DNA from 3 places in the Colwellia sp. SU-HH01217 genome. Region 1 is predicted to be linked to each of the others. Evidence: predicted binding sites of a transcription regulator. Region 1 holds the regulator's gene; each other region holds the start of a gene.

Region 1 (6,918 bases):
GTGTTTTCATGACCGCACCTTGCAAGTCAGTCGTAACAGCATCTAAATTAGTAATAGCTTTCGTTAATTCTTCATCTTCTTTGGTTAGCCCTAGGCTTGTTAATCGATTACGCACTAGTACTAACTCGCCCACCATATTCATGATTTGATCTAATCGTTTAGTATCAACTCGAACGGTCGTTTCGCCCTGTGGCGTAGAGGCCTGTGCAGGCGCAGCAGCTTTACCTGTTGGAGCGGGTTTAGTGACTTCTTTTGTCGCAGGCTTACTAACAGGTTTAGGGCTAGCTTTAGGCTTGTTAACAGGAGCAGGTTTGCTTGCAGGTACTTCGCTAACGCTTTCATTCTCTAAGGCTTTTTTAGGGGCATTCCCTTTACCATGAAGTTCATCAAGTAATGCTTCAAAGTCATCATCAGTGATATCATCACCTGATACGTTAGCATCATTATTTGAAGCTGAGCCTGAGCTACTCACCTCTGAATTAAAAGCACCTTGACCATGCAACTCATCTAACAAGGATTCAAATTCATCGTCTGAAATTTCTTCACTGTCGCTATTATCAGTTACGCTGTCTTCTGCTACAGGCGCTAACTTTTCTTCGCTCGGTGAGTTACTTCCATGCAATTCATCAAGTAAACGTTCAAATTCGTCTTCAGACATTTCATCATCAGCATCTTCTTGATCAGCATTTTGTTGAGGAGTTTCAGCGACATCATCACTCATTGAAGGAATTTCGTCAGCCGTTGTATCTACTTCTGCAGACTCACTTTCTGGTATACTTAACCGATGAAGCTCTGCAATTAATTCAGGACTTGCTGGCGTTAACGCCTCTCTGTTTTGAACCAAAACAAACATTTCATTAACACTATCTAGTGCTTGTAAAATAACATCCATTAAATCAGAAGTGACTGATCTTTGACCTGTGCGTAATATATCGAAAATATTTTCAGCATAATGACAAACTTCTACAAGTTCATTTAATGCAAGAAAACCAGCGCCACCTTTAACCGTATGGAAACCACGAAATATCGCGTTAAGCAAATCAGCATTATCTGGATCATTTTCGAGTTCAACTAACTGCTCAGAGAGTAGTTCAAGTATTTCACCCGCTTCAATTAAAAAATCTTGTAGAATTTCTTCATCTGCTTCAAACGACATTCAATAACTCCCGTTAAAATCCTAAACTGGATAAAAGATCATCAACGTCATCCTGACTATCTACGACATCATCTCTTTTTTGTGAATCAACAATAGGGCCTTCTACAAGATTATCCCCTACTTTAGGTTTAGTTTGCTCTAATGTGTTATCTGCACTAATTCCAAATGCAGTTAACATATTAATAAGGCTATCTTCAACTTCTCTCACTAGCTCAATAACTTTACGTATAACTTGACCTGTTAAGTCTTGAAAATCTTGAGCCATTAACACATCCGTCATTAACGCACGCATGTGTTCTGTTTCTTTATCGGTATGGGTTAATAGTGCATCAATATCAATGCATAAACTTTTAAACTCAGTAAGATCAAGTTTATTGTTCATCAGCTTAGACCAAAGCGGGTTCACTGTTTTAATTTGACTTTGAATCGTATCAACAACAGGGAAAATTGCTTCAACAGCATCCATTGTTTTATTGGCAGCTTCTTCTGTACGTGTAATAACATAATTCAAACGTTCTTTCGCGTCAGGTATATCTGCTGTTGCAAGATCACTGATACGAGAATCGAGTTGAAAATTAGTTAACGAATCATGCAACTGCCGGGTTAATTTACCAATTTCAGCAAATAGCTCAGTATTGATAGGGTTTTGGATTTCAGCAATAAGCTCATCAGCTTTTTCCTGTTCTCCAGACTCTAAAAATTCGACTAGCGATTTAGCCTGTTCCAAAGAAACATGGCAGTTGGGCAAACCATTCATGCAAATCCCTTATTAATAACTTTGATGAAAATAAACGAGAAGATTAACCTAAACGTTCAAAAATCTTATCAAGCTTAGTTTTTAATGTGCCAGCAGTAAACGGTTTAACAATATAACCATTAACACCCGCTTGTGCAGCCATGACTATTTGCTCTTTTTTCGCTTCTGCCGTAATTAACAGTACAGGGATATGGGCTAATTTTGCATCCGCTCGAATAGCTTTTAAAAGATCAATACCTTGCATTCCTGGCATGTTCCAATCTGTAACAACAAAATCGAAATCACCACCTTGAAGCATCGGTAAAGCAGTACTACCATCATCAGCCTCTTGAATGTTTGTAAAACCTAAATCTCGTAACAAGTTTTTCACTATTCGTCTCATGGTTGAAAAGTCATCAACTACAAGTACTTTCATATTTTTATCCAAGGCATCCTCCGGACTAACATTCAAAATTTATTTATTCTTTGCTTGTAACTATGCGTGAAAACGCCAGAATAACAAGCAACTATTGTGATTTATAATATCTTAATTTAAAAAATTTGCACTTAACTTTGCCAAGACTGCATTCTCGCTTTTAATCTATGCATGGCTTGACTATGAATTTGGCTGACTCTGGATTCGCTTACATCTATGACTTGACCAATTTCTCGTAAATTCAATTCTTCATCGTAATATAGCGACAGTACTAAAGCTTCGCGCTCTGGTAAAGTAGAAATACACTCTGACAAGCCTTTTTTAAATGCGTTGTGCTCTATATCTTGGTAAGGATCATCACTAACATTGCTTTCATCATAGTTTAGCCCATTTTCACCACTTGCTAGATCCTCAATGCCAATAATTTTACCAGTACTGACTTCACTTAATATATGATGGTATTCATTTAATGAAATATCAAGTTTTTCAGCAACTTCACTGTCAGTAACATCTCGACCTAACTGCGCTTCTAATTCTTTAATAGCTTGACTGACTAAACGACTATTTTTATGAACAGAGCGAGGTGTCCAGTCACCACGGCGTATTTCATCAAGCATTGCCCCACGAATTCGAATACCAGCAAAAGTTTCAAAGCTTGCTCCTTTGGTTGCATCGAAATTATTGGCGGCTTCAAACAAACCAATCATTCCTGACTGAATAAGGTCATCAACAATGACACTTGCAGGAAGTCTGGCAAGCAAATGATAAGCAATACGTTTAACTAATACCGTATGCTGTTCAAGCAATGCTGTTTTATCAACATGAACATTATAAGCATTTGTTTTTACCACTTTTGCTCCAGTATTTTTATTTTATTAACTGCCTAGGTAATTTATAACGTAAGCAAATATAACTTATTTGTTATCTAATAATTTTTCAATAAAAAACTCTAAATGACCAGATGCTTGGCTAGGAATTGTCCATTTAGTAATTCGGTTAGCTAAATTTTTAAAAGCGATTGAAGCTGGAGAGTCTGGAAATGCTTCAACAATTACTTTTTGTTTACGTACAGATTTTCTTATGTTTTCATCAAATGGAATTACACCAACAAGATCCAAAGCTACGTCTAAAAACCTATCAGTAACTTTGGTAAGTTTGGCAAAAAGTTGTTGGCCTTCTTTAGGGCTTCTCACCATATTGGCGACAACTTTAAATTTATAAACGTCATGATCACGACTTAGCAGCTTCATCAACGCATAACAGTCAGTAATGGATGTTGGTTCATCACAAACAACTAACATGACATCTTGCGCTGCGCGGGTAAAACTTAGCACCATGTCAGAAATACCAGCTGCTGTATCAACAATCAGAATATCAAATTGATTTTGCATATCACTAAAGGCTCGAATTAAACCAACATGTTCCGCTGGTGTTAAATCGACCATGGATTGCGTGCCCGAAGTAGCAGGGATAATGCTAATTCCTGCAGGGCCTTCTATGATAATATCGTCAAGTTCACATTCACCAGACAATACATGAGATAAGTTTCTTTTTACTCTTAACCCTAACATAACATCAACATTTGCTAGGCCTAAATCGGCATCAAGAACAAGTACTTTTTTCCCTAGTTGCGCTAGAGAGATAGCTGTATTCAACGAAACATTGGTTTTACCTACGCCGCCTTTTCCTCCTGAAACAGCAATGACTTTAATTTGTTGTGAGTTTTGCATTTTTCGTAAGCCACTCGCTTGATCTATCATCTATTTTTCTCAATATTTTATTAATATCTTCTCAATTATTATTGTTGAAGAGAAAGCTAATATGAAGTTGCTTATTTACAACATAAGTTAATCTACATCGCTCCTACATGGTTCATTGGTTTGGTATGCACAGGAACATGGTGTGGTGACTGTACTTTAATCGCCATCTTATCAGCAAGCGTAACTAACTTTTCAACATTTGCAACTTTAATGTCTTCAGGAACTCTTTGACCATCAGTAAGATACCCTATTGGCAAACCATTTTGAATCGAAGTTGAAATTATTTCTCCAATACTAACACTCTCATCAAGTTTAGTATAAATACTGCCCGATAATGGTACTTTTTTGAATCGCTCAACATTTTCTTGCATTACGCGTTGCTGGGTATTTGCTGCTAATACTAAATAATTACGTATTTTTACTCGAGTGCTGGTCACTAAAGTGGTTAGATGTTCGGCAAGGCGCATATCACGCTGCCCCATTCCTGCCGTATCAATTAAAACCAGTTTTTTACCTGAAAATTGTTGTAACAAACTGTCTAATTGTTCTGCATCTTTTGCAAGTTTAACCTGACAACCAATAATTTTTCCGTAGGTATTAAGTTGTTCAAAGCCTGCAATTCTAAATGTGTCTGTAGAAATAAGAGCGACTTGATCAGCACCATGAACTTGTGAAAATCTTGCCGCTAATTTAGCGATGGTCGTTGTTTTTCCTACGCCTGTTGGGCCAACTAACGCAACTACACCACCTCGATTAATAATATCATTATTGGTGGTATTTAACTGTTGCGCGACTAATTGTTTAGCGTCTTGCCATGCTTGTGACTCATTACTTTGAGCTGGTAGGTAGCCTGCAATTTGATCGGCAATTTGCTCGGTTAATCCAATAGCCATTAAGCGATTAACAAGCACCGCTCGTTGTGGGTCTTTTTGTGCAAGATCTTGCCACATTAAGCCTGATACTTGATGCTCTAACAATTGACGAATAGACGCCATTTCTTTTTGCATTAATTGAAATTCATCAGTGGAAACAGTCGCTTGATTACTTGCTGTTGATGCTGATGCTACAGCAGCGGTAGAAAAGCCATTATCATCAACTCCTTGCTCATCTGTTTGCTCTAATCGTTGAGTAAATCGCTTGAATTGTTGTTCAATATTTTCGCTAGCAGGGTCTACAGCCTCTTTCTTAGGTGCTGGTTTTTGTTGTACTTGTCGATTTAATAATGCTGACAAACTGTCCGCAGGCGCAGAGGTTGAGTCATTTTCCTGTGTATTATTAACTTGCTGTGTATTATTAGCATGGGTGTCAATACTGTGCCCCGAGTTTGTTGCTGGAACGCTACCTAAAGTAACAACATCATTTTTCATTCCGTTAACATCACGTTGATTATTAGGCGCACTTGGCACGGTATTAGGCTGTTCGCTTGATTTAGGCTGAGCAGGTGCTGCTTGCGAATAGTCAATTGCAGCCATGAGTTCGACCCCTTCAGCAATTTTTTTATTTGACATAATTACCGCTTCTACGCCTAACTCTTCTTTTATTTGAGCAAGCGCTGTTCGCATATCTTTGGCTACAAAACGTCTTATTTTCATCACAACCTCTACTTTTAAATGCTTACTGCAAATTGATTACTCAGCTTAGTTAAGCTTGAGCTAACTTTACTAAGCTATATTTACTGCCCTATAGCACTAACAATTTTAATTTGTTTATCGTCTGGAATTTCTTGATACGAAATCACTCGCAAACCAGGAATTGTGTACTTAACAAATTTAGCAAGCACAGTTCTTAATATTCCTGATGTTAGCAATATAGGCGCATCTCCCGCCATTTCTTGCTGTTGAGCTCCCTCTGTTAGCGATTTCTGTAACCTTTCAGCTAATCCAGGTTCAATACCTGCGCCATCATCACCAGCCATTTGCATTGACTGGTGCAACATCTGTTCCAACTCAGGCGCCAATGTTATGACAGGTATTTCTACTTCGGGTCCAACTAAGTCTTGAATAATAAATTTACGTAGCGAAATTCTAACGGCAGCAGTTAAGATGTCAGTATCTTGACTCTTAGGTCCATACTCTACTAACGTTTGAATAATACTGCGCATATCTCTAACAGCGACGCCCTCATTCATTAAGTTTTGCAATACTTTTACTACAGTGCCTAACGTTAGGATGTCAGGAATTAATCCTTCAACTAATTTAGGGTGATTTTTCGCTAACATATCAATTAAGTTTTGTACTTCTTCATGGCCTAATAACTGCGCAGCATTATTCGTTAAAATTTGACTTAAGTGCGTCGCCAAAACCGTTGCAGCATCAACAACGGTATAACCTAATGTTTGAGCATGCTCTCTTTGACTTTGATTAATCCATACCGCATCTAAGCCAAAGGCAGGATCTTTTGTGATCGCTCCATCAAGCTTGCCATACACTTGCCCGGGGTTAATAGCCAACTCGTGATCATGCTTAATTTCAGCGCTGCCAATAGTAACGCCCATTAATGATATTTGATAACAGTTGGGGTCAAGATCTAAATTATCTCGAATATGAACTGCTGGCACTAAAAATCCAAACTCTTGAGAAAGCTTTTTACGGACACCTTTTATACGACTTAAAAGCTCCCCGCCTTGTGCTTTGTCAACTAAAGGGATTAAGCGATAACCAATTTCTAAACCAATAATATCAACGTGATTAACATCATCCCAACCAAGTTCTTTAACTTCGGCTTCTTGTTTTTGGTTTTCTACTTGAGTCAATTGTTGTGCTTCAATATGTTCTTGAGCTTTTGCTTTTTTACGTTTTTCACCAAAAAATGCGCCCAAGGCAATCACAGA
Region 2 (6,918 bases), on a different contig from region 1:
AGACACTAACGAACCCGCTAGTTTAAAAGAAGTGATGATAGATCACTTTATAAAATTCAATAAACCACACGACAGACTACTTAATGGTCAAGTCGATCGTCTTGATTGGTTCAGCTTAAGAAAAGACTGTTTGCAGCATCAGTTTGAACAACAGCAATCTGAATTAATGGGCTTATTAGGTGCACGCGTTAGTTTAATTCCTCATCAGCTTTATATTGCTGATGAAGTCGGCAGTCGATTTGCTCCTCGCGTATTATTGGCCGATGAAGTCGGCTTAGGCAAAACCATTGAAGCAGGCTTAATTATTCATCAGCAATTAGTTAGTGGCCGTGCAAAGCGTGTATTAATTATTGTGCCTGAGTCACTCATGCACCAATGGTTAGTTGAAATGTTGCGTCGATTTAACCTTAAATTTAGTATTTTTGATGAAGATCGTTGTGTAGAAAGTGCCAATGATGGCGATAACATTAACCCTTTTAGTTCTGAACAATTGGTGCTTGTTAATTTAGACTTTATTACGCAAAACCCAACGTGGTATGAATCACTTATTGAGGAAGATTGGGATTTAATGGTTGTCGATGAGGCGCACCATTTAAATTGGCAACAAGACAATGCAAGTGTTGAATATCAGTGTATTGAGCAATTATCTCAAACTATCCCAGGTGTATTGTTACTTACAGCTACACCAGATCAATTAGGACACGAGTCGCACTTCGCACGTTTACGTTTACTCGATCCGGATCGATTTTTTGATTACCAAAAATTTACTGAAGAAGAAGCACACTATACCGAAGTCGCCGATGCAGCTAATGCTTTAGTTGAAGGGCATATGCTAAGCCAAGAGCAAATAGCTACACTCACTAACTTATTAAAAGAAAGTGACATTAGTGACTTATTAACCGCAATTAATAGTATTGACTCATGCCCTAGTACTGAAAACAATGCTCGCCAACAATTACTAAAACAATTGTTAGATCGCCACGGTACCGGTCGTATTTTATTTAGAAATAGTCGAAACACCATTAAAGGCTTCCCTGAGCGTCAATTAAAACCGACACCATTAGTAATGCCTGAGCAATACCAAGAACAAGTTAGTGAGTACTTATTAAGTGATAGTAGTGAGCAACTCAAGTCACAGGGGCAAAGTAAATTTATATTCTGCCCAGAAATGCTTTATGGTTTAGATAACCAAGAACAACTGTGGACAGACTTTGATCCTCGTGTCGATTTCTTAATTAATTTACTTAACGACCTCAATCGAGAAAAGGTATTGGTTATTTGTGCTCACGCACAAACTGCCATAGATTTAGAAAACGCTCTGCGCGTTCGAGAAGGCATACGTGCCGCTGTTTTCCATGAAGGCTTATCAATATTTGAACGCGATAAAGCCGCAGCTTACTTTGCTCAAGATGAAGACAGTGCTCAATTATTATTATGTTCTGAGATCGGCAGTGAGGGCAGAAACTTCCAATTTGCTCATCATTTAGTGTTGTTTGACTTACCTAGCAATCCCGACTTACTTGAACAGCGTATTGGTCGCCTAGATCGAATTGGTCAAACCGAAGTGATACAGCTACATGTCCCTTATTTTGAAGACTCTGCACAAGAGTTATTATTTAACTGGTACCAACAAGGTTTAAATGCTTTTGAGCATACTTGTATTACAGGGCGCGTAATCTTTGATAATTTTGGTGAGAATATTTTCGATTTAGCGCTTACAGCGCAATGGCAGTCTGAAGCTGCAACGACACTCATTGAAGATAGCCATGCTAAGCATCTTGCTATTAAAGCAGAGCTGGAGTCGGGCCGTGATAAATTACTCGAGCTTAATTCTTCAGGTCAAGGCAGAGCACATGAGCTGGTAGAAAAGATAGCCCGCTCTGATCGTCAATTTGACTTGCCACAATTTATGTTTCAAGTATTCGATGTCTTTGGTGTACAACAAGATGACAAAGCCGATAATGCCTTAGCGCTTAATCAAACTGAGCACATGCTTAATTCGAATTTTCCTTGTTTACCAGAAGACGGAACAACTATCACCTTTGATCGTGAAACCGCGCTGCAAAACGAAAACTATCAGTTAATTACTTGGGACCACCCTATGGTTCGTGGTGTTATCGATTTACTCCTCAGTGACGACATTGGTAATGCCAGTATTGGTATTTTAAAGAATCCTGCCTTGCCTGTCGGGACATTTTTCTTAGAGTGTTTATTTACTTTAGAAGCAACAGCGCCAGCCCATTTACAACTAGGGCGCTACTTACCCACTACACCAGTTAGAATATTAGTGGATAAGTCAGGGATAAATTTAGCCGATAAAGTATCTGAACAAGTGCTCGATAGCCAACTTACACCAGTGAAAAAACAAGTGGCTTTGCAATTGGTTAAAGCGCTAAAAAATCAAGTACCTGCTTTAGTGGCGAAAGCAGAAACACATGCAGACAAACAAGTTGCGGATATTCAAACTAAAGCACTTGCCAATATGCACACAACTTTAGATGAAGAGTACGATCGTTTAACTGCATTAGCTGCAATTAACCCAAGCGTTCGTCAAGAAGAGTTAGACTTTATCAAAATACAGCAAGATGAATTAAGCAGTTATATTGATAAAGCTCAACTTAAGTTTGAAGCCGTGCGTATGATTGTTGTTAGTAATCAGTAGTTATTATTCATTCAACATTATAATACGCTAAACAGGAACCTATAAATGGCAGCAAATCCAGACTTTGTTTACCAACCCCCAATGTCGCCTTATCTTGATATTATTTATCAAGATAACGACATAGTGGTACTTAATAAAGGTAGCGGCTTGTTATCGGTTCCTGGTCGATTACCAGAACATCAAGATTGCTTGCAAAATAGAGTCAGCCGCGTGTTGCCCAGTGCTACAGTCGTACATCGGCTTGATATGGCAACTTCGGGCATTATTTTAATGGCGCTAAACAAACCAGCTCATGTTGCTATTAGCCAACAATTTGAAAAACGGCTGACATCAAAAAGTTATATTGCCCGTGTATTTGGCGAAGTTACAAACGAAAACGGCAGTGTCGATTTACCGCTTATTTGTGATTGGCCTAACCGCCCTAAACAAAAAGTAGATCACGAACAAGGAAAAAAATCGTTAACTCATTATCGGGTTATTAGCACTGACAATGTTAATGGCAATAGCTCGACACTTGTTGAATTAACTCCTATTACCGGTCGCTCTCACCAACTACGCGTACATATGCTCGCCATAGGACACCCTATTTTAGGTGATCGATTATATGCTCATGATAAAGCGCTTGCCATGAGTAACCGATTACAACTTCACGCTCAAATGTTAAAGGTTAAACACCCTGTTAGCGGTGAAAATCTCGAATTTATTGCTAACTGTCCATTTTAATCACTCTCTTTCTAACAAACACTAAAATGGTTTTGCTATAAACCTATAGAAAAGAGTATATTGGTCGATAAACTGTATTGAAAGCTGTCAGCTAATTTTTCATTTGTTTTATACTCATACGGAGTTCAAGTTGTCACGATTTTATCTATTAATTATCAGCGTATGTTTATCTACAAACTTCTATGCATTCTCTATTGCTGCGCAAGAGCAAGCTACTGCACAAGAACAAACAGCATCAAGCGATGAAACAAAAAGTATTAAAGAAAACACAAATACCGATAAAACAGACAACGCCGCTGAAAGCTCTACAGAAAAGCGAGTTATTCCTGCCCCAGTTTCCTTAAATGAGCAACAAACGTCAGATATTAATCATTACCTTACATCGAGTGAAATTAAGCCGTTACTAGCTGGCCCAAATGATTTTATCACCTTAATAAAAGAAAGCACTGCTGCCAATACTAAAGGAGTAGCTATTCTACTCGCCGATTGGCAACAAACAGCAACAAACCCAAAAGGGTTAAACTTTTTGAGAAATAGTATGCCTAAACAAGGCTGGACCACTATTTCAATTCAACCGCCGAGTAAACCTGATAATTATCCGTCTCAAGCATTAAAAAAATCAGACCGACAAGCAGAGAATCTAAAAACCATCACCGATTATCAGTCACAACTGAGCGCTATTATCGAAACAGTGATGGAAAAAGCCCATGAATACCCAGGTATTTTTATTGTTATTGCTCAAGGAAGCCATGGAGCAATTTTAACTGACTTATATCAACTGGGTAAAAATCCACCGCCTAATGCATTGATATTATTAAGTAGTTATATGTATAGCGAAGAAGAAAATGAACATTTTGCCACCTCTATCGCGCAAAGTAGCTTTCCCGTATTAGACTTGTACTTAACACGAGATCACTCTTTGGCGACTAAAAGTGCAATATTGCGTTTATCAAAAACTAAACAAACAATGAAAGCGTTTTATCGTCAACGCCAACTCACTAATTTATCAAGTAGTTACTATCCCCAAGAATCTTTGAAAATAGCGATTAAAGGGTGGCTCACCTCTATTGGTTGGTAACAATATCTTATCGAAATAGCCAATATCTTAACTGATTGTTAGCGATTTTTAGCGATCAAGTCGTACGCTGCTTGAATATCTTGTGTTTTTTGCTTGGCTGCTTCCATCATCTCAGGTGGCAGTCCCTTAGCGACTAGTTTATCAGGGTGATGTTGCGACATTAACTTTTTATATGCTTTTTTAATGTCTTTAAGATCAGATGTTTCACTGACACCTAATACTGCATAAGCACTGGCAAGTTGTTGAGGCCCTGCTCCCTGTCGACTGCCCTGTTGACCTTGATAGCTTCCTTGACTGCCGCCTTGATGAAACGCGGCGCCTGCGATAATCATTTCAAGTAACTTATCAAGCTCTCTTGTTGAGAAACCTAACTGTTTAGCAATTTTATGCAGCACACTTCTTTCTGCTGAATCTAATTCTCCATCAGAAAATGCAACTTGAATTTGTATTTCTAAAAACATCAATAAAAGATCTTGGCGGCGACCACAAGCGCTCTTAAATTTTCTTAACCGTTCATCAATAGGAAAACCCGAAGACTTCCCTTCACGAAATGCATCTTGCGCTTGTTGCCTCATACCACCCGTCAAGCCCATTTTATCCATATAAGCTGTCGCAAAAGCAATTTCATGTTTACTAACATGCCCATTAGCCTTAGCAATATGCCCCATCACAGAAAAAGTGGTATAAAAAAATACAGCTTGACGCGTAACGTCATCCTCTTTATTCGGCGAAAAGCCATCAAAGTCGATTCGACGTCCTTTATCGAACATATGTCCGACCCAAACTCCTAATAAAGCGCCCAATAAATTTTTACTTAACATTAAGCCAAATAAAAAACCAAAGACTTTACCCCAAATATGCATACGTTCAAAAATTCCTAATCTACTGTTTATCTATTGCATTTAACTGCGCTAAACGCTCTGGAGTGCCTACATCTGTCCAAGATCCTGATAAAACACTTGCTGATATTAAATGTTTGTTTGCCGCTTCTCTTAATAAAGGAGCTAAAGGCAATGCTGTTTCGCTCCCTTGACTTGGTATTGTTTGCTGTTCAAAATGTTGCGGCTGAAAAAACTCAGGTTTAAATATAGCAATTCCGCTGTAAGTATAACTTTGTTGAACGGTTAATTCGTTACCGTTTTTTGCTAAATTTTGTAACAAACCGTCTTTAATAGCAAAGTCCCCTTTGGTGTTATGACTAGGATTGTTAACCAACCATAAATGGGCAAAACCATCTGATGATAACGAAGGAATATCTTTAAAGTTATAATCTGTAAATACATCACCATTAACTACTAAGAAAGGCTTATCGCCCAATAATGGCAGTGCATTAATAATACCTCCGGCAGTTTCAAGTGCGTGTTGCTCTTTACTGTAGGTAATATTAACTTGCCATTGACTTCCATCTTTTAAGTAATCCACAAGTTGCTGACCACACCAAGCATGGTTAATTACAATATCTTTAATGCCTGCTTTAGCTAGCGCTTTAATATGGTATTCAATAAGCGCGATGCCATTAATTTTTAATAAAGGTTTAGGGCAGTTATCAGTAAGAGGTTTCATACGTGCCCCTCGTCCAGCCGCCAATATCATTGCTTTCATTTATTTGTTACTTCTTGATTGGTTTATCGTCATGGCAACTTGGTTGTTCGTGCAGTTTATTCATTGCCGGTTGTACTTTCTCTGTGATGAGTTGATGTATAAACCGTAATGCTGGATAGCGACTACTAATTTTTTCAATATAAGAAAGTGTCAAAGGCACATCTTTTAAATAGCCTTCTTTATTATCTCGATAATACAAACGACAAAAAATACCACTTGCCTTGAGATGACGCTGTAGGCCCATAAAATCAAACCACTTATTCCACTGCTCGTCTGAAACGTTTGTCAGCGAATACTGTGTTTCCATCAATCGACAAAATGATGTAAATAATGATGTCACCATTTCGTCGGAATAGCGCACATAACAATCACGTAATAAAGAAACAATGTCGTAAGTGATCGGGCCTGTAACCGCATCTTGAAAATCAATCACACCCAACTGTTGATCTTCGAGTATCATGATATTTCGACTATGATAATCTCGATGCATGGTTACCTGTGGTTGTTCTAGGGCACTATCGACGAGTAACGAAAAACATGATTCAAGTTGACGTTGATCATTAGCCGTTAATTTTATATTTAAATGCTTACTTAACAACCAATCAGTAAATATTGATAATTCAAGTTGAATAAAAGCGCGATCATAGATAGGCAGTTTATAATCATTCGTTGGGAGAATTTTCGTTGCAGCAATACTTGGGAGCATGTTAATCGCTTTAATATAAAAGCTTTTAACGAGTGCACTTTCTTTTTCTGTTTTGACTAAATCTGCTAATAAATAATCACCAAAATCTGAAAGGCAGAAAAAACCTTGTGTTAAATCGCAATCGATTATTTGAGGTACACATATATT
Region 3 (6,918 bases), on a different contig from region 1:
AAAATTGAATTTGATACAATTTTTGATACTGATTTTCAGTAATGGGTGATGCTTTTTCGCCTGTTAGCAGTTCAACGAGTTGCGGTGTGGTATTACTGTGACCAATGACAAGCGCGTTTTGTTTTAGTTGCTTTAAACTCAGCGCTAGTTGGTCTAAATCTCCACCCGAATAATTTTTTATCGGAATATTCTTTTGTAGTGAAGTTGGTTGTGCTGTTGCCATGGTGCGTTGATATTTAGTGCTGTAAATAGCAGATAGTTTAACGTCTGATAAAATATCTGCTATTTGACTTGCACGAAATCGCCCACAGTTTGTTAACGCAGGATCTTTTTCTTTCGCATCCACTTTTTGCTTTTCAGCATGTCGGACTAAATAAACGCTATACACCTCTTCAGAGAAAGCAGATAGGCTCAGTAATAGGCTCGTTACTGCTGTGATGAACAATGGTGCTTTTTTCATGCTACTCTCTTTTTATAGTGGATTAAAAAAGTCTATTTAATCCATTTAATGCTGCTACACGAAAGGCTTCTGCCATCGTTGGGTAGTTAAAGGTGGTTTCAACAAAATATTCAATGGTGTTGCCGCCATTTTTTTGTTGCATAATTGCCTGACCAATGTGGATAATTTCAGCCGCATTTTCACCAAAACAATGTATACCTAAAATTTCTTTGGTTTCTCGATGAAAAAGAATTTTTAAAGAACCCACTAAGTTATTTGATATTTGCGCTCTGGCTAAGTGTTTAAACTGTGCACGGCCGACTTCGTATGGCACTTTAGCTTCGGTCAGTTCTTGTTCAGTTTTACCCACCGAACTAATTTCAGGAATAGTGTAAATACCGGTCGGAATATCCACAGTTAATCGTGCATTTTTATCTGTATGGTACATTGATATAGCGGCAATACGCCCTTGATCGAACGCCGCACTTGCTAAGCTTGGATAACCAATAACGTCACCAACGGCATAAATATTTTCAACGTTAGTTTGGTAGCTTTCATTAACGGCAATTTGTCCTCTACCATCAGCGGTAAGTCCAGCAGCTGGTAAATCTAAATCGGCAGTATTACCCGTACGACCGTTAGCAAATAGTAAACAGTCTGCACGCATTTTTTTACCAGACTCTAAATTAACAACGACAGCATCATCTGACGCATCAACGCTTTCAATTTGTTCACCATGGCGAATAACCACGCCATTATTCCACAAGTGATAACTTAAAGAATCTGACATTTCATCATCTAAAAATGAGAGCAGGCGATCTCGTGTATTGACCAAATCAACTTTGACTCCTAAACCTCTAAAGATAGATGCATATTCACTACCAATAACCCCTGCGCCATAAATAATGACATGTCGAGGTGCGTGTTTAAGGGATAAAATACTGTCAGAGTCGTAAACTCTAGGGTGATTAAAGTCTAAATCATCAGGTTGGTATGGACGTGAGCCAGTAGCAATAATAATTTTTTCAGCGCTAATTTGTTCAACAGAACTGTCTTTTCTTAATATTCGAATGGTGTGCGCATCAACAAATGAGGCTTCACCGAAAATATGCTGAACTTGATTGCGTTTATAAAAACCACTTCTCAATTGAACTTGCTTGCGGATGACAGCAGATGCATGACTTAAAATATCTTGAAAAGTAAGGTGCTTAGGGCTGTCACCTTGGTTAAATAAAGGGTTAGAATTAAATTCAATTAACCGACTCACTGATTGACGTAAGGCTTTTGAAGGTATAGTTCCCCAATGCGTACAACCACCACCTACATTATGATAACGCTCGATAATGGCGACTTTTTTATCTTGCTTGGCAAGGTTCATAGCCGCTCCTTCGCCACCAGGTCCAGTACCTATAATGATAACGTCGTAGTCGTATTTTTGGGTTTTGGTTTTCTTAGATGAGTTTGTACTTTGTTTTGCCAAGGAAAGTTCCTCAAATCCTGTTAATTATAAAAATATTAACAGGATTTGAGGGGAAGGTAACTAGCTAATTAGTATTAGATAGTGCTTTGTTAGTGTTAACACTGTTAACCGATGTACGTTAGGCTAATTTAGTCGTGAGTAACTGCCAGTTACGTTGTTGCTCAGCCAAGCGTTCTTTTAATTCGTGGTATTGCTTCATCAACTCAGAATTTTCCACGTCATTAACAATTTTTTGTTTTTTCAATGCAAATACTTTTTTACGTGCAGCGTAATAATCATTTAACTTATTCACTAAATCATCGTATTCGACTTGAAGGCGCTCTAATAACTTTTCGGCATCAGGATGAGACTGTAATTTTTTCTGGCTATGCTTTAAGGCCATCGCCAGCTTAGTTTTAGCGATGCGATCTTCAGGGCTAACTCGTAATTTAGAGGTTAGCTTTAAATACTCACAACCTTTGATTAACCATTTCGTTGGATCAAATTGCCACCAACGTATGCCATTACGATAATCATTTTCAAAGATGTGGTGAAAGTTATGATAGCCTTCGCCAAATGTTAAAAATGCCAGAAAACCATTATCTCTTGCGGTATTTTTATCGGTATAGGTTTGCTTACCCCACACATGAGCTAATGAATTAATAAAGAAAGTCGTATGGTGGCTTAGCACTAATCTTAAAAAGCCGACTAATAATAAACTGCCAATGATATCGCCAGTGAAAATGCCAAATACTAATGGAATACCTACATTTAATAAAATCACTAGCGGTAGGTAATATTTATGCTGCCACATAACAATAGGATCTTTTTGTATATCCCTTACGTTATTATAATCACTGTATCTGTGTGCTTGATATTCTCTCAGCATCCAACCAATATGAGAATACCAAAATCCCATTTTAGCGGAATAAGGATCAACATCGTTATTATCGACATGTTTGTGGTGGATACGATGGTCTGAACACCAATGAAGAATACTGTTTTGCAATGCAAAAGCTCCACCTAAGGCAAAAATAAAACGCAAACTCCAGTGTGCTTGGTAAGTTTTATGTGACCATAAACGATGATAACCCGCGGTAATAGACATGCCACAATAGATAAAACAAATGAGTGCGAAAACTAAAGTGCTGGTATCAAAGCCATGTGTAAATGCCCAATAAGGTACACCAATGGTAGCGACAAGAAAGGTAATTAAGAAAAAGCTAACATTTAGCCAAATAAATTTGGGTTTCTTCATGTTTTATCCGATAAATGGTTGAGCCGATAAATTTCAGCGTACAAGTGTACTCTAGTTTATATTACATATCAGACCAGTCAAGGCATGAATGAAAATAATATTGTTTAATTTATCGCTAATTACTGCCTAACCAATGATGAAAACTGACAATGGCTAGATATTTCAGTATTATATTAAATTATTATGACAACTAAATTGGTCTACCGATGAGTGGGATTCGCGCACAGCAAAAAGAAAAAACTCGAAGACAAATTATTGATGCAGCACTTGGGCAGTTAAGTGCTGAACGTAGTTTTTCTAGTTTGAGTTTACGAGAGGTTGCCAAAGAAGCCGGTCTAGCGCCTACTTCTTTTTATCGCCATTTCAGTGATATGGATGAGTTGGGTTTAACGTTAGTTGATGAAGCCGGTTTAACATTGCGTCAATTAATGCGCCAGGCCAGACAGCGTATTGAAAAAGGGGGCTCGGTTGTTAAGATTTCTGTCTTGACCTTTATGGAGTTTTTAGAAAACAACGGTAATATTTTTAGGTTGTTGTTGCGAGAACGCTCTGGCACCTCTTCTGCTTTTCGTTTTGCTGTGGGCAGAGAAATTCGATACTTTACTTTAGAGTTATGTGATTACTTACAACATGCCAATAAATTAACTGCTGAAGTTGCTTATTTACAAGCAAATGCTGCCGTTGTTATTGTTTTTAGTGCAGGTGCTGACGCCTTGGATGTTGACAAAAAAGAACGAGATGATTTGGCTAAGCGTACTATATTGCAATTGCGAATCTTAGCGCGTGGTGCCTTGGCAATGAGCGCTAAAGGCTAGCGCTTATTACTAATGCATTGCTTTGTTTATTTCTTTCTTGATAGTACAACACCTGTCTCAACATGGTGGGTGTAAGGGAACTGGTCAAAAAGAGCAAATTCTTCAATGGTATGCGTTTTACATAATTGAGTTAAATTTTCTTTCAATGTTTCAGGATTACAAGAAACATAAATAATACGCTGAAAGCGACTAACCAGTTCAACACTGTCAGGATCTAAGCCTGCTCTAGGTGGATCAACTAACACGGTATCGTAATTATAAGCCGTTAAATCAAACCCTTCCAGTCGTCTAAATTTGCGCTCACCATTCATGGCTTGGCTAAATTCTTCACTCGACATACGGACAATATCAATATTGTTTATATCGTTCGCTTTAATGTTAACTTGCGCAGATTTAACTGAGGTTTTTGAAATTTCAGTGCCCAATACACGATCAAAATTATGGGCAAGTGCAATACTAAAGTTACCGTTCCCACAATAGAGTTCAATTAAATCACCTTGAGCATTAGCTGTTGCGTGTTGTGCCCATAGTAACATTTGCTCATTAACTTTAGCGTTAGGCTGGGTAAAGCTATTTTCTACTTGTTGGTAAACATAACTTTTATTTGCAACAGTCAAGGTTTCCATAACATAGTCTTTATCAATGATAACTTTTTGCTTTTTAGCGCGACCAATAATATCAACGGGCGCTATTGTTGAAAGGCTATCTTTAAGTTTGACCGCTTCTACTTCCCAATCTTCTTCTAGAGGTTTGTGATACAACAAGCTGATAAGTAACTCACCACTTAGTGTAGAGAGAAAGTCTACTTGAAATAATTTTCGTCTTAAAATTTCATTATCTTTAATCGACTGTATTAATCCAGTCATTGCTTGGTTGATCAACAGACTAGCAACCGGAAAGTTATCAACGCGAAACTTTTGTTTTGTTTCACTGTTAAACATAATGTAATAAAGATCATCACCTTCATGCCATACTCTAAACTCAGCTCGTTGACGATAATTTAAAGGCTCAGAAGAAAACACACTGAATTTAGGCAAATTAAAATCGACAAACATCGCACGTATCGCGCTGTTTTTTTCTGCAAGTTGTTGATCGTAATTATCTGGATGAATATGACTGAACATCTATTATGCCTTTTATTAGTTGCTATTCTTTAATGTGCCCATTAAAAGAAGAGAGAAATTGCGCCGATTGTAGCGTTAGATTATATTTTGTCTACTATTAACTGGTACAAGTATAAATGAACCAATAAGCGAATGCCGATTGTTCTATTGAAATTTTCAAACAAACCTAAAGTTTTAACGTAAAAAACCGATAAAATTGCACGACAACATCATCTTCACTATTGAGTAACATTATGAATAAAATTGATAACCTCATAGCAGGCATCCCCTTTATTAATCATAAAAATAATAGCTTAGCTGAAGAAGAGCAGTCGCTCGACCAAACGAAGATAAAGAAAAATGCTACAGACAACTATCATTTTTCAGTTACTAATCATGGCGCATTAGGGATGAAAGTGGTTTTTCAGTCGGTATCGTCAAAATTCTCTTCATCTGAATATTTTGCAGATCGCCAACTAAATAATCCTTTTGATAGCAAAGTAAAAACCCCTCAAGCTGAAACAACGCAATCGAGTATTTTTGATTTTGAGAAAGTGGCACAAACGGTAACCAACTTTGTTAGTGCAGGAATGCAAGCAGCGAAAGAAAGTGGTGCCAGCGATAAAGAATTAGAAGAAATGTTATTACAAGCACGCTCTGGCGCTAATCAAGGGGTTGATGAGGCGTTAGAAGAATTAGAAGGTTTAAGTTTGTTAACAGATGAATTAACAACAGGCATTGAAAAAAGTCGTGACTTAATTACTAAGGGATTAGATAAGTTAGCAACACAATATAGCGATTCTGAATTATCAGAAAACCATGAAGATACAGTAACACTTGAAGCCGTTTCACAAACGAGCAATAAGTTATCATCGTCTTACTCAAAAAGTAGTGATTTAACTATTACAACGGCAGAAGGGGATAAAGTTAATATTTCATTCAACGATAACCGTTCACAAGTATATGGCGAGAGATATTCAGAGACTATAAATAACAACGCGATAAAGGCTGAGTATCAATCAGCATCTACCTATTATAGAGAGGTGAACTTTTCTTACACCATTGAAGGTGATCTCAATGAAGAGGAAAAAGCAGCAATAGGAGCGTTGATTGAAGACGTGAACAAACTTCAAAAAGATTTTTTTAATGGGGATATCGAAAAAGCATATCAACAGGTATTACAACTTGGCTTTGATGATCAACAACTTTCTAGTATTAGTTTAGATTTACAACAACAAACGAGTATCGCGACTCAGTCATATACAGAAGTTGCCAACTATCAGGAGAGCGCTCTTGAACAATTGAAAGCTCAACTAGCGCCTATTATAGATTTTGTTGACCAATTTAAGGAATTAAAGAAAGCAGCTGATGAAGTACTAGAAAGCAATAATAAGTTTGACCAAGAGCAACTTAACCAACTTATGCAGTCAGTTTTTAATGCTGAATTTGGTAAAAGTGATGATCAACAGGAACGTTTCAATCAATTTATGACTAAATTGATTTAATAAAAAGTATAACTAACAAAAAAATGGCCACATAATTAGTGGCCATTTTTAGTCGTGATATAAAATTAGATATCTTCAACCACTCTTTCTGGTCTATCTTTGGCTTCGCGCACTTTAAGTGTTCGTTGCTGGAACTCCGTATCATTAAGTGAAGATACGGCACCGTCGGCATCACTCGCTGACATTTCAACAAAACCAAAACCGCGTCGTTTACCCGTATGCTTGTCTTTCATTAATCTAACTGAATGTACGTTACCGTGTTGAGAAAATAATTCACGGACTGATGATTCATTTGCTCGGTAAGGCAAATTACCTACGTATAATGTTTTAACTTCTGTA

What was found. The regulator FliA, encoded in region 1, starts transcription of late flagellar genes. The targets are predictions, from matches to a motif close to CTAAAGNTNNNNNNNNNNNNGCCGATA.
Region 2: AC27G3_RS12885 (DUF3530 family protein) is a predicted target of FliA. The motif match lies at 3,429-3,455, and genes of this name have one in related genera.
Region 3: AC27G3_RS11800 (DUF5610 domain-containing protein) is a predicted target of FliA. The motif match lies at 5,262-5,288, and genes of this name have one in related genera.

The regions. Positions count from the first base shown of each region.
Region 1 covers NZ_BAAJLX010000002.1:102,792-109,709, forward strand. The annotation lists gene AC27G3_RS03575 (chemotaxis protein CheA) at 1-1,156, opposite strand, end outside; gene AC27G3_RS03580 (protein phosphatase CheZ) at 1,170-1,913, opposite strand; gene cheY (chemotaxis response regulator CheY) at 1,957-2,340, opposite strand; gene AC27G3_RS03590 (RNA polymerase sigma factor FliA) at 2,460-3,179, opposite strand; gene AC27G3_RS03595 (MinD/ParA family protein) at 3,243-4,088, opposite strand; gene flhF (flagellar biosynthesis GTPase FlhF) at 4,181-5,680, opposite strand; gene flhA (flagellar biosynthesis protein FlhA) at 5,761-6,918, opposite strand, start outside.
Region 2 covers NZ_BAAJLX010000010.1:72,273-79,190, reverse strand. The annotation lists gene rapA (RNA polymerase-associated protein RapA) at 1-2,662, shown strand, start outside; gene AC27G3_RS12890 (pseudouridine synthase) at 2,708-3,385, shown strand; gene AC27G3_RS12885 (DUF3530 family protein) at 3,516-4,463, shown strand; gene djlA (co-chaperone DjlA) at 4,502-5,326, opposite strand; gene murU (N-acetylmuramate alpha-1-phosphate uridylyltransferase MurU) at 5,346-6,065, opposite strand; gene AC27G3_RS12870 (aminoglycoside phosphotransferase family protein) at 6,073-6,918, opposite strand, start outside.
Region 3 covers NZ_BAAJLX010000009.1:487-7,404, reverse strand. The annotation lists gene AC27G3_RS11825 (SixA phosphatase family protein) at 1-460, opposite strand, end outside; gene sthA (Si-specific NAD(P)(+) transhydrogenase) at 483-1,919, opposite strand; gene AC27G3_RS11815 (acyl-CoA desaturase) at 2,038-3,156, opposite strand; gene fabR (HTH-type transcriptional repressor FabR) at 3,363-3,971, shown strand; gene trmA (tRNA (uridine(54)-C5)-methyltransferase TrmA) at 3,998-5,095, opposite strand; gene AC27G3_RS11800 (DUF5610 domain-containing protein) at 5,329-6,579, shown strand; gene AC27G3_RS11795 (RNA recognition motif domain-containing protein) at 6,645-6,918, opposite strand, start outside.